Regions from separate parts of the Halomonas binhaiensis genome, predicted to be linked through region 1. Evidence: predicted binding sites of a transcription regulator. Region 1 holds the regulator's gene; each other region holds the start of a gene.
What was found. The regulator PhoB, encoded in region 1, activates phosphate uptake and scavenging genes when phosphate is short. The targets are predictions, from matches to a motif close to TGTCATANNNNTGTCANA.
Positions count from the first base shown of each region.

Region 1 (3,164 bases):
CGCCGCTCGGTATTTCGTCATTCAGGTTGGACGGTGCTGGTCCAGGAAGCTTTCCTGCCACAGATGGCCGAGGCCCTGGGACTACCCTGCTGAAGCATTGCCGAACTGGCAAAGCGTTCCCTGCCGCGCTAGTCTGGCCCAGCGCATTGTTATCAAACGTTCTTCTCAAGGAATCTCTCATCAAGTGTCTAGGCGGCCCCATCACGGCATCCTGGCCCGCTCGACGAGCTACTTCAGAGATTCCCTAGCGCTCTTTTCAAACATTGTCATCCCGTGCATCGTTTTTCGATGCACGGGATGACACTGAAACAATCTACGAGAAAGCCCGATGGACCGATCCCTGCTGCGCCCGACTGGACTGCTGACCCGTTTACCTGACTTCCTCGCCCTGATGCGCCTGGATCGTCCTATCGGTACCTGGTTGCTGATGTGGCCAACCCTGTGGGCACTATGGATCGCTGCCGAGGGTGTTCCGCCGCGTGACATCCTGCTGATTTTCGTGGCAGGGGTATATCTGATGCGTGCAGCAGGCTGCATCGTCAATGACTATGCGGACCGTAACTTCGATGGCCATGTCAAGCGCACCAGGAACCGTCCATTGGCTACCGGACGCATCAGTGAACGTGAAGCCAAGGTGCTGTTCGTCACTCTGTTGCTGGCCGCTTTTGTGCTGGTCTGGTTCACCAACGGTTTCACGGTCTGGCTATCATTGATCGGTGCCGCCCTGGCCGCCACCTATCCGTTCATGAAGCGCTACACCCATTTCCCCCAGGTCGTGTTGGGTGCGGCTTTTTCCTGGGGTATTCCCATGGCCTTCGGTGCGGTACAGGAAACGGTGCCCCCTGTGGCCTGGTGGTTGTTCTTTGCCTATGTGCTGTGGACCGTAGCCTATGACACTCAGTACGCCATGGTCGACCGCGACGATGATCTCAGAGTCGGCATCAAGTCCACTGCCGTATTGTTCGGCAAATACGACTGTCTGATCATTGGCCTGCTGCAGATTGCCACACTGGTGTTGTTGATCATCGCCGGGGGCCAGCTTGGCCTGGGAGGGTTCTACTGGCTTGGTCTGGCCGGTATGGCTGCCACTTTCATCCATCAGCAGCGCCTGATCCGCGATCGTGATCGCGACCGTTGTTTTCAGGCCTTCCTCAACAATCACTGGTCTGGCCTGATGGTCTTTGCAGGTGTCGCGCTCAGCCTCTATCCAGGGCTGTAAACGGAAAATATGGCTTCAAAAGGCCCTTTTTCTGGGATTTCTGCGCGTTTCACGCCAGACTGTAACGTGACTGTCATAAATACATGCTGTCATCTTCACCGTCCTGTCAAAAGTTCCAGATCACGAGGCCCCCAGGATGACTGCTAAAACCGTACTGATCGTCGACGATGAAGCGCCGATTCGCGAGATGATCGCGGTGGCCCTGGAAATGGCCGACTATCGCGTGATTGAGGCCAACAATGCCCAATCCGCCCATGCCATGATCGTCGACCATCAACCTGACCTGGTGTTGCTGGACTGGATGATGCCCGGTACCAGTGGCGTCGAGCTGGCACGCCGACTCAAGCGTGAGGAAACCACGGCGGAGCTTCCCATCATCATGCTCACCGCCAAGGGCGAAGAAGATAACAAGATCCAGGGACTGGAGTCCGGCGCGGATGATTACATCACCAAACCGTTCTCACCCCGTGAGCTGGTTGCGCGGCTGAAGGCCGTACTGCGTCGGGCAACGCCGCGTGGTGTCGAAGACCCCGTCGAAGTCGATGGCCTGATGCTGGACCCGGTCAGCCATCGGGTCAGCATTGATGGCAAGTCCCTGGAAATGGGCCCTACCGAATATCGCCTGCTACAGTTCTTCATGACACATCAGGAGCGTGCTTACACGCGCGGCCAGTTGCTCGACCAGGTATGGGGCGGGAATGTCTATGTGGAGGAACGTACTGTGGACGTGCATATCCGTCGCCTGCGCAAGGCACTCGGTGAGCCGCATCAGCAATTGATCCAGACGGTGCGTGGCACCGGCTATCGCTTCTCGGCCAAGGTCTGAAGGGCCCTGGCGTTGGCTAAGGTGCAGATCTGAAGTGGGACGCCTGTGGCGACGTGAGTTCTGGCGACTGGCTATTCTGGTCGCCGTCGGCGGCATTCTTGGCTGGCCGTTTTCTCTGTCGACCATTGGCATCATCCTGGGTCTGGTCATCGCCCTGATCTTCCATTTGCGTCAGCTGCATGCCATGTATGACTGGCTGACCCACCGCCCGCAGCAGGAGCCCCCAACGGCCAGCGGCGTCTGGGGTGAACTGTTCGATCGCCTTTACCGATATCAGAAAGGCCAGCGCATCACTCAGCGACGCCTGCGCTCCACGCTTCAGCGTATCCAGGAATCTTCAGAGGCCATGCGCGACAGCGTGGTCATGCTGGACCGTCATGGCGACCTGGAATGGTGGAACAGTGCTGCTGAGCGCATGCTGGGGCTCAAGGCTGCCCTGGATCGCGGCCAGCACATCACCAACCTGTTACGGGACCCGCGCTTCGTCAGCTACTTCAACGCCCGAGACTATCGTGAGCCTCTGTCGTTACCTTCCCCTATCGACGAGAACATGATGCTGCAGTTCCAGATCACCCTTTACGGTGATGATGAACGCCTGCTCATGGCCCGCGACATCACTCGGCTGCATCGCCTTGAACAGATTCGCCGGGATTTCGTGGCCAATGTATCCCATGAACTGCGTACTCCACTGACCGTATTGACCGGTTACCTGGAAACCTACAGCGATATGGCCGACATGTTGCCGCCTCGCCTGGGCCGAGGTATCGAACAAATGCAGGGCCAGACCCAGCGCATGCAGCATCTGGTCGAAGACCTGCTGCTGCTGTCCCGGCTGGAGAATGATCAAGGGGGTAGCGATCATGTGCACCTCGACCCCGCCTCTCTTCTGAGTGCAGTACAGCGTGATGCCCAGGCCCTGTCCAATGGCCGTCAGACCATCGAGGTCAGTATCGAGGATTCACACGGCCTGTGGGGCAGCGAGAAGGAAATCCACAGTGCCTTGTCCAATCTGGCCTTCAATGCCGTGCGCTATGCCGGTGATGATGCCCATATTCAATTGCGTTGGCGTAGTTGCCAGGGAGGAGCCTGTCTTGAGGTCGAAGATGATGGAGAAGGTAT
Region 1 is NZ_CP038437.2:4,749,801-4,752,964, reverse strand. Features, by position in the region: gene E4T21_RS20735 (chorismate--pyruvate lyase family protein) at 1-93, shown strand, start outside; gene ubiA (4-hydroxybenzoate octaprenyltransferase) at 329-1,219, shown strand; gene phoB (phosphate regulon transcriptional regulator PhoB) at 1,356-2,045, shown strand; gene phoR (phosphate regulon sensor histidine kinase PhoR) at 2,080-3,164, shown strand, end outside.

Region 2 (3,164 bases), 640 kb from region 1:
CGGCTTCAGCAGTGACGGTGACAGGTTCTGTCATCAACGCTGCCGCCGGCGACGAGGTTGTCATGAAGGTGGGTGGTGACACCTACACCGGTGTCGTGAATGAAGATGGCACAACCTGGAGCGTGGATATTGATCCCGTCACCTGGAGCCACTTCAAGGACACCGACATCGATGTCAATGTCACGGTGACCAACGCCCAGGGCAACAGCGGTTCTGCTGTTCGTACGGTGGGCCTCGATATCTCTACCCCGGTCATCTATTTCGATACGATCGCGGAAGATGACATCGTCAATGCTTCTGAACATGCTAAGGACCTGGCAATTGGTGGTTCGGTCCTTGGACTTGATGGTGGTGAGACGATGTATGTCGAGCTCAACGGCAAGACCTACACCACCACGGCAACAGCAGATGGGCGCTGGACGTTGAATGTGCCGGCGGCAGATGTGTCCGCCCTGGCGGATGGTAACCACACGATCTCTGCCAGCGTGACCGAAGAGGCCGGTAATACCGGAACTGCCTCGCACGACTTCAGTGTCGATACCGTTCTGCCGACACTGACGGTCACGGAAGGTGTAACACGCAGTGGTGACAACATTGTCACGCCTGACGAGCACGGCACGAACCTGGAAGTCTTCGGTACTTCCACAGGGCTGGATCACGACTTCGTCTATCTGGAGATTGCTGGCTTCACCTACAACATCCAGACATTCGATGATGGCACCTGGGGCATCGTGACTCGTAGGGCCGACATGGCCACGCTGACGGATGGCACGTACGAGATCAAGCTCCACGCCACCAACGACGTGGGCAACGTAGCCGAGACCTCGGTCGAGCTGGTGGTTGATGCGGGTGTGCCGTCGCTTCAGTTGTTGTCGACTGAAGCTCAGGATAGTGCGGTGGTCGACGACCAGGCTGTTGCTGGCTCGGTGGAGGATGACACCCTGGAAAGCACTCAGGCTGATGAACACTTCACTATCGGCAATGGCGGCCATGACTCCGTGGTATATCACCTGCTGGATGCAGCCGATGCCACCGGTGGCAATGGTGCAGATCGTATCAGCGGCTTCACGGTAGGTGATGGCAACAATACCGCAGATGCTGATCGTATCGATCTGAGTGAGTTGCTCGCTGAGCGTCGTTCGACGGAAGGCAGCGATGGTGCCGAGACGACAGAGGCGGGAGATCTCAGTGACTACCTGAGCGTTACCGTGAAGGGCAGCGATACCGAGATTGCCATTGACCGTGATGGTGCCGGCTCCACTCACGAGATGACGACTGTCGTGACGCTCTCTGGCGTTCAGACCGACCTGGCAACCTTGCTGGCGAATCATCAGCTGGTTGTCAGCTAATTTAGCCATTGACGAGTTTGTCAGTAGTTTCAAGGGGACCTTCGGGTCCCCTTTTTTGTCTGCTGTTCAGCGTTTTTGCTGCTCTGGTTGTTGTCAGATGGAAGTCAATTAGATGACGCTAGCCTTCTATCCTATTGATTTCTTTCACTCACATTGGGCTATGGGAGCTGGTTGGAGGATTCAGGCCTGAAAATGTCATCTATCTGACATTGTCTAGACAACTGGGCTTCACATTCATCACTGACACTGGCGTCAATCAAAGAGGAGAGACGTCATGTCCATTCCTGCAATGGAGTCCATCGTTGCACCTGTGACGCCGGCGATTCGGGTAGAGAAGCTGCAGAAATCGTTCGGACAGCGTCGGGTACTCGATGACATCAGCTTCCTGGTTTACCCGGGACAGATGGTGGCCCTGATCGGGCCATCCGGTTCTGGCAAGTCCACTCTGCTGCGTCACTTGGTCGGCCTGACCTGTGCCAGTCGCGGCGGCAGCCTTGTTGCACTGCTGGGGCGGGAAATACAAAAAGCAGGCCGCATGCGGCGTGCAAGGCGTCAGGAGCGTTGCCGCACAGGATATATCTTCCAGCAATTCAATCTGGTCGGGCGCCTGAGTGTGTTGACCAATGTCCTGGCTGGAAACCTGGGGCGTATGCCCCGTGGCCGGGCCTTGCTGGGACGCTTCAACCAGGAAGAGAAAGCTCGGGCATTACGTTGTCTGGCGCGTGTCGGCCTGGAAGAGTTGGCGGGCCAGCGGGCCAACACCTTGTCCGGTGGCCAGCAGCAGCGTGTTGCCATCGCCCGGGTTCTGATGCAGGACGCCGATGTGATTCTTGCCGATGAACCCATCGCTTCCCTTGATCCACGCAGTGCCCGGGAAGTCATGGAGATTCTCCAGCGCATTCATGCCGAAGATGGCCGCACCGTGGTTGTCACTCTGCATCAAGTCGATGTGGCACGTCGCTATTGTCAGCGTGCCATCGCGCTCAAGGATGGGCGCATGTACTTCGATGGAGCCATCGCTGAGCTCACTGACGAGCGCCTGCAGGATCTCTACCAGAACACCGACCTTGACGAATTGCAGGACACCTCCCCGCAGACGGGAAAAGCGTCCCGTGAGCCGTCATTGCAATACACCACTGCCTGACACAACCGCCTGATCTCCCCCAGGCTTATACAGGAGCATTCCTCATGGCTTTCGCGACTCTCTCATTCACAACTCTCCGCCGCCTGACCATGCCGCTGGTACTGGGTGTCAGCATGGCCGTTGCCGCACCGCTGGTGTCTGCCGAAGAGCTGAAGTTCGGCATCATCTCCACCGAGTCCAGTCAGAACCAGGCGCCTCTATGGCAGCCTTTCCTCGACGATATGTCCGAACAGCTTGGTATGGAAGTGAAGCCGTTCTTTGCCACCGACTATGCTGCGGTAATCGAAGCCATGCGCTTCAACCAGATTGACCTGGCCTGGTATGGCAACAAGTCAGCCATGGAAGCCGTCGACCGTGCAGGTGGCGAGGTATTTGCCCAGACCGTCCCTGAAAACGGCCAGCCGGGATACTGGAGCCTGCTGATCGTCAACCAGGACAGCGATCTGCAAAGCGTCGATGATGTACTGGCCAATGCCTCTGACCTGATCTTTGGCAATGGTGATCCTAACTCTACCTCTGGCTACCTGGTGCCAGGCTACTACGTCTTTGCCAAGCAAGGTGTGGATGCCGCCACGGCCTTCAAGCGCACCCTGAATTCCAGCCATGAGACCAATGCACTGGCTGTGGCCAATAAGCAGGTTGATGTGGCGACCTTCAATACCGAGAGCATG
Region 2 is NZ_CP038437.2:496,013-499,176, forward strand. Features, by position in the region: gene E4T21_RS02150 (Ig-like domain-containing protein) at 1-1,349, shown strand, start outside; gene phnC (phosphonate ABC transporter ATP-binding protein) at 1,624-2,493, shown strand; gene phnD (phosphonate ABC transporter substrate-binding protein) at 2,538-3,164, shown strand, end outside.
Region 2: the regulator PhoB is predicted to act here: its motif matches at 1,543-1,560, upstream of phnC (phosphonate ABC transporter ATP-binding protein).

Region 3 (3,164 bases), 950 kb from region 1:
GATGAGCTGGTCAACGAAGCCGAGCGTCTGGTGTTCCAGATCAGCGAGGATCGTCCCAAGGCGGGAGGGCCGATCGGCATGAGTGAACTGCTGACCAAGGCGGTCGACCGCATTGATGAGCTGTTCAACATGAAGGGGGCGATGACGGGGTTGTCCACGGGGTTCCGCGATCTTGATGAAATGACATCCGGCCTTCAGCCTTCGGATCTGGTTATCGTCGCTGGACGTCCTTCGATGGGCAAGACGACCTTTGCCATGAATCTGGTGGAACATGCCGTGGTATCCAGCGACAGGCCGGTCGTCGTGTTTTCCATGGAGATGCCGGCGGAATCCATCATGCTCAGGATGCTGTCATCCCTGGGGCGTATCGACCAGACACGAGTACGTAGTGGCCAGTTGGAAGATGAAGATTGGCCGCGCCTGACGTCTGCGGTCAACCTGCTCAAGGACAAGCAGCTCTTCATCGACGATACCGCCGCGTTGTCTCCCAATGAGATGCGCTCCCGGGTACGGCGGATCGTGCGTGAGCATGGCAACCTGGCCATGATCATGATCGACTACCTGCAGTTGATGCAGGTACCTGGCTTCTCCGAGAACCGTACCGGTGAAATCTCCGAGATCTCTCGTTCTCTCAAGGGATTGGCCAAGGAGTTCGCATGCCCGGTGATTGCGCTTTCCCAGCTTAACCGCTCGCTCGAGCAGCGTCCCAACAAGCGCCCGGTAATGTCTGACCTGCGGGAATCTGGCGCTATTGAGCAGGATGCTGACTTGATTGGTTTCGTCTATCGCGATGAGGTCTACAATCCGGATAATCCCGATAACAAGGGACTGGCGGAATTCATCATCGGTAAGCAGCGTAATGGCCCGATCGGGGCTGTGCACATGGCCTTCATCGGTAAGTACACTCGTTTTGAAGACTTGGCGCCGGATGCGTATGGCGATACCTTCGGCGAGTAAGAGGTAACCTCGTTCTTGAAAGGCTGCATTGCGCATTGTGCACAGGATCGTATAATCCCGCTCCTTTCCTTTTTCCCACCCAATCTGGAGGTTTATCCCATGGCAGGCGGATTTCGACGCGGTAACCGGCAGCGCGCGCCCAAACTGGAGGCCCGTGGAGTATTGGCGTCTGCGGAAAGAGAAGGGCCTTTCAAAGAATGGCTGGGCATGCCTGACCTGTATCGCTATCACCTGGTGGTAGACGGTGTCGATTACAGCTATCAGACGGAAGATGCTGAACTCCCCGTACAAGTCGGCGACAAGGTCGTGTTTCGCTACAAGGAAACCAAAGCGGGCAAGTGGGTCGACCGCAATTCTCTGGGCAAGGCAATTGATCCTTCGGAGTATCAGTAACCCGAGGCCAGATAATTTCTCTTGCTCATGACCTGCATCAACAGCCTTGATGTCATTGTTCTGTCACTCTGCAGCTCTAGTCTGTACGCCAGGCTAAAAGACGAGAACAGCGAAAAGTAAGGTGATGGACATGATGGAACTTCATGAGCTTCAAAATTTTGTAGAAGGGCAGCACCATTTTGAAATCCGGGTGATCGGCTCTTCCACCAGCCGTTTCTATCAGGTTGAACTGGAAGATATGGAAGGGGGGCGTCACAGCCTGTGTCGCAGTGGCAAACCTGTACTGTTCCGCTCTCTGGAGGATGTCTATCTGGAGCTCAAGCGGGCCGGTATCCACCAGGCCTACCTGGTGCAGCAGGTTGCTGAGGATGAACTGGTCGGTCGCAGTACACACTACCTGGCGCCCCTGGCCTCACGTACTCCCCTGGCATTCTGAGCGTTGTCCAGTTATTGATACCCGCCATCGTGGCCATGATGGAATCCAATTCGAGGCAGGCGTCCGCGAGTGATATTCTTGCGGCTCTAGACCTTCTCAAGGATCCTGCTTTCATGGCCCAGCCAGCCCCACAGTCTGCTCTATCCTCTCTTCAGACCCAGTGTGATGCTTCCGCGCAGAGCACCAAGGTTGGTGTTCTGCTGGCGAATCTTGGGACACCGGATGCGACGGATTACTGGTCGGTCCGACGTTACCTGAGTGAGTTTCTATCTGACCAGCGTGTCGTGGATTATCCACGCTGGCTATGGCAGCCACTATTGCAGTTGGTCATCCTCAGTCGCCGCCCCTTTGCTTCTGGAGAGGCCTATCGCAGTATATGGAACGAGGAACGCGACGAGAGCCCGTTATTGACGATCACTCGCCAGCAGTGCGACAAGCTGTCAGCCCTGCTGAAAGCGGAGCATGGAGAGCGGGTAGAGGTAGATTTCTGCATGCGCTATGGCAACCCGTCCACCGACAGTGCGGTGCGCCGCCTGCAGGAGAAAGGCTGCCAGCGTATCCTGTTCTTCCCACTGTATCCTCAATATGCAGCTCCGACGACGGCGAGCGCCTGTGACCAGTTATTCCGCTCGTTGATGAAGCAGAAATGGCAGACAGCGGTACGTACGGTTCCTGCCTATTACGCTCACCCTGGGTATGTCGAGGCTCTTGCCGCATCAGTTGCAGTGCATTGGCAGAGCGATGAGACACCTTCTCTACTGGTTGCCTCATACCATGGTGTGCCCAAGCGTTACACCGAGGCCGGAGATCCCTACGAGACCCAATGCCATGCAACCACTCAGTTGCTGCAGCATGCTCTGGGATGGGAGGACGGTAGTATCGTGACAACGTTCCAGTCCAAATTTGGTCCAGAAGAGTGGGTGGGACCCGCGACCATTGACCAGGTGGCGGTACTTGCTCGGCAGGGCCACAAGCATATTGCCGTAGTGTCTCCTGCGTTTTCGGCTGACTGTGTGGAAACGCTGGAAGAGATCCAGCAGCAGATTCAAGAGGCCTTTCTTGAGGCCGGAGGAGAGCGCTTCACTTATATTGCCTGCCTCAATGACCGTGATGATCATATGGCGGCTCTGGCCGATATTGCGCGCAATGAACTCTCGGGGTGGTTGTAGAAGACTCCTCCCTGTTTCCTGTTAGCCCCTGGCTCCAGGCAAGGAATTGGCAAGACAAACCTGCTAGTAAATCTCGCATATAAAATAAAGCGCTCGCCAGGTCGGCGAGCGCTTTGTGTTTGACATGCAGATGTTGGTGAATTGCATCGAGTGAGGGTGCTGCTTGCTCCAGCTGGGTTGACTCAACTATTGCTGTCACTGGAGTCAGA
Region 3 is NZ_CP038437.2:805,037-808,200, forward strand. Features, by position in the region: gene dnaB (replicative DNA helicase) at 1-957, shown strand, start outside; gene E4T21_RS03525 (hypothetical protein) at 1,057-1,350, shown strand; gene E4T21_RS03530 (DUF6482 family protein) at 1,484-1,786, shown strand; gene hemH (ferrochelatase) at 1,900-2,955, shown strand; gene E4T21_RS03540 (Na+/H+ antiporter subunit G) at 3,138-3,164, opposite strand, start outside.
Region 3: the regulator PhoB is predicted to act here: its motif matches at 1,401-1,418, upstream of E4T21_RS03530 (DUF6482 family protein).

Region 4 (3,164 bases), 850 kb from region 1:
AGGTCCGCCGCATCACAAGTATTGACGATGATGCCGGCCAGATCGTCCGCTTCCAGACCAAGTGCTTCCGCCAGAGTTTTGCCATCCTTGGTCTGGGTTTGCGGCGTCAGCGGCAACCATTCACCGCTGCCATCATCATTGAAGCGCGCGACATACAGCGTGCCCTTGTCCAGATACTTGGCGCCGATGGCCAGACGGTCGCCTTCGGCTCCCGGTGTATTGGCATCCGCTGGATCCCAGGCCGCATCAGTGACGAACTTGTAGATGTACTCGTTGCGTGAATCGTGACCGGTGTAGAACACCAGCGGTTCGCCGGCGACCAGCTTGCCAGGCCAGCAACCTTCATGACGGAAGCGTCCCAATGAGGTGCGCTTGACCGCTTGAGCTCCGGTATAAGGATCAATTTCGACGATATAGCCGAAGGTACGCGGCTCGTTGCGATAGTCACCGCTGGCATCATCGGCATTCGGCGTGGCATTGAAACGTGCAAACTCGCCGTCCTGCTCACTGGTATCGCCCGCTGCGGTTTCCCAACCGTAACGACCGCGACCTGTCGCTACACCAAGGCGGTCATCGTCACGCTCACGACCTTCATCCTTGACGAAGTATTCCGGCCAGTTCTCTTCGCAGGTCAGATACGTGCCCCATGGGGTATAGCCATTGGCACAGTTGTTGTTGGTACCGCGTGTCTGGGTGCCATCAGGAGAAAACAGGGTCTTGACGTAATCACTGCCAGCAACCGGGCCAGACAGTGTCATAGTCGTTGCACTGGTGTAACGCTTGTTGAAGGGCGAGCCCTGGACGTGGTTCCAGGTGCCGTCATCTGCTTTCTTCAGTTCGACCAGCGTGATGCCCTGAGCGTTGATCTCGGTACGCACTTCGTCTGCCGGGCGCTTGCCTTCCGCCATATTGGTCGGACCACCCTGCGGAGCCCAGAGTGCGTTCTCGTCGATATATTCATTGTTCAGCGCCAGCACGAAGCGGCTGGACTCTGTGGACGACTCCAGGGCAAAGCCATACATACCATCGTGATGCATGCCGACGCTATTGGCCTGGATCTCGGGTGTCATGGCCAGGTCGTCAGCCCACTCCTGCGCACTGTCATTCAGCGGTGTCGCCCAGGGAATCAACACTTGAGCGGTATAACCTTTGGGAACCACGACGGCATCCGTACGCGAACCAGCAACGGATTCAAACGCCAGAGTCAGCGGCTTCTTGGCCATGCCATTGTTCTTTTCGTTGGCAAAGGCAGACAAGCCGAAACCTCCAAGCATGCTCAAGGCTGCCATGCCAAGACCACCCTTCATCACGGCACGGCGCGACACATGGCGCTCGAGGACGGAGGAAAATGGTTCGTTGGCGCTGGAGTTCAACAGGTTATGATTTTCGATTTCCTTGCTCATTATCCTTACCTCAGAGGCCAGTCATGCAGGGGGATGTCCCACAGGTCCGATCGGCGAGGCTACAGCGGAAAAGTGACAATTGCATGACGCCTATCTGGCATCATTCAGTGCGTTGTCATCGGCATATCGGCATACTGGAGCATCATTTGGACAAGGAGGGAGCGGTGGTGTCGAACAGTGTTATCACCTCAGGGAAGAGAGGATTTGCCATCATGCTGATGCTTGGATTGAGCGGCTGTGCAGCCTTCTCTCCAGCTCCCCCCGCTCACCAGGATAATCTGTGCGAAGTATTCCGCGAACAGCCCGACTGGTACGATGATGCTCGCGATTCTTACGACAAGTGGGGGACACCCATCTGGACTCAGATGGCCTTCATCAAGCGTGAATCTTCCTACCAGAGCCATATCCGGCCGCCACGCACCAAGCTGTGGGGCTTCATTCCCTGGAAACGCCCATCTTCTGCCTATGGCTATCCTCAGGCACAGGATCCTGTATGGAATGAGTACGAAGACGAAGTCGGTGGCGTCTTCGCCAGCCGCTCCGACATGGAGGATGCTACAGACTTCATCGGTTGGTACAACGCCCGCACCCAGCGCATGACCGGGGTTTCGCTGAGCAACCCCGAGCATCTGTATCTGGCCTACCATGAAGGTCAGGGGGGATATCAGCGGGGCAGTTACCGTAACAAGCCGGCGGTTCAGAGAGTGGCTCGGGAAGTCTCCGCCACGGCTTCCCGATACCGCGCTCAATTATCATCGTGTGAGGCCGAATTCCAGTGCGATGGTTTCTTTGAATTCGGCCCCTTCTGCCAGGCCTGACTCAGGCCTGGCTCAGACGCTCCGCAGCCAGGTTCAACAGATGTTCGGTGGTCTCCCAACCGATACAGGCATCAGTGACGGAGACCCCATAACGCAGCTTTCCCGGCTGCAGTGGCTGCTTGCCTTCATGCAGGTGGCTCTCCAGCATCACCCCCACCAATGAAGTGTCACCTGCCACGCGTTGGTTGAGAACATCAAGCAGGACTTCGCTCTGGCGACGGTGGTCCTTGCGCGCATTGGCATGGCTGCAATCCACCATCAAACGTGGCGCCAGGCCTGCACTGGTGATGGCCCGGCGAGCCGCAGCAACGGAGTCGGCATCATAATTGGGTTGACCATGCCCACCGCGCAACACCAGATGGGTATGCGGGTTGCCTTGGGTGATCTTCATCATCGGCCGACCATCGCTGCCAATGGCAAAGTGTTGATGAGGATGGGCGGCAGACTGCATGGCATCCAGGGCGACCTGAACATCACCGCTGGTGGCATTCTTGAAGCCGACGATCGCTTCCAGGCCACTGGCCAGTTCACGATGCAACTGGGATTCTGTAGTACGTGCACCGATGGCCACCCATGCCAGCAGGTCATCAAGGTAGGAAGTGATCATCGGCTGCAGGATTTCCGTCGCCACCGGCAACCCCAGCTCGACAATATCGCGCATCAGCTTGCGCGATACTTCCAGGCCGCGACGCATATCCCCCGAACCATTCAACCCTGGATCGTAGGCCATGCCTTTCCAGCCGACCGTCGTCCGCGGTTTCTCCACATACACTCGCATCACCAGCAACAGGCGGTCACGTACACTGTCGGCGAGAGACTTGAGACGTTGGGCATATTCCATGGCCGCTTGCGGGTCATGAATGGAACAGGGACCGACCACCACCAGCAGGCGGTCATCATGACCAGCGAGAATATCCTGAATTTCCTGGCGTTGGGCCTCGAC
Region 4 is NZ_CP038437.2:701,403-704,566, reverse strand. Features, by position in the region: gene E4T21_RS03120 (PhoX family protein) at 1-1,403, opposite strand, end outside; gene E4T21_RS03115 (transglycosylase SLT domain-containing protein) at 1,616-2,221, shown strand; gene E4T21_RS03110 (3-deoxy-7-phosphoheptulonate synthase) at 2,223-3,164, opposite strand, start outside.
Region 4: the regulator PhoB is predicted to act here: its motif matches at 1,475-1,492, upstream of E4T21_RS03120 (PhoX family protein).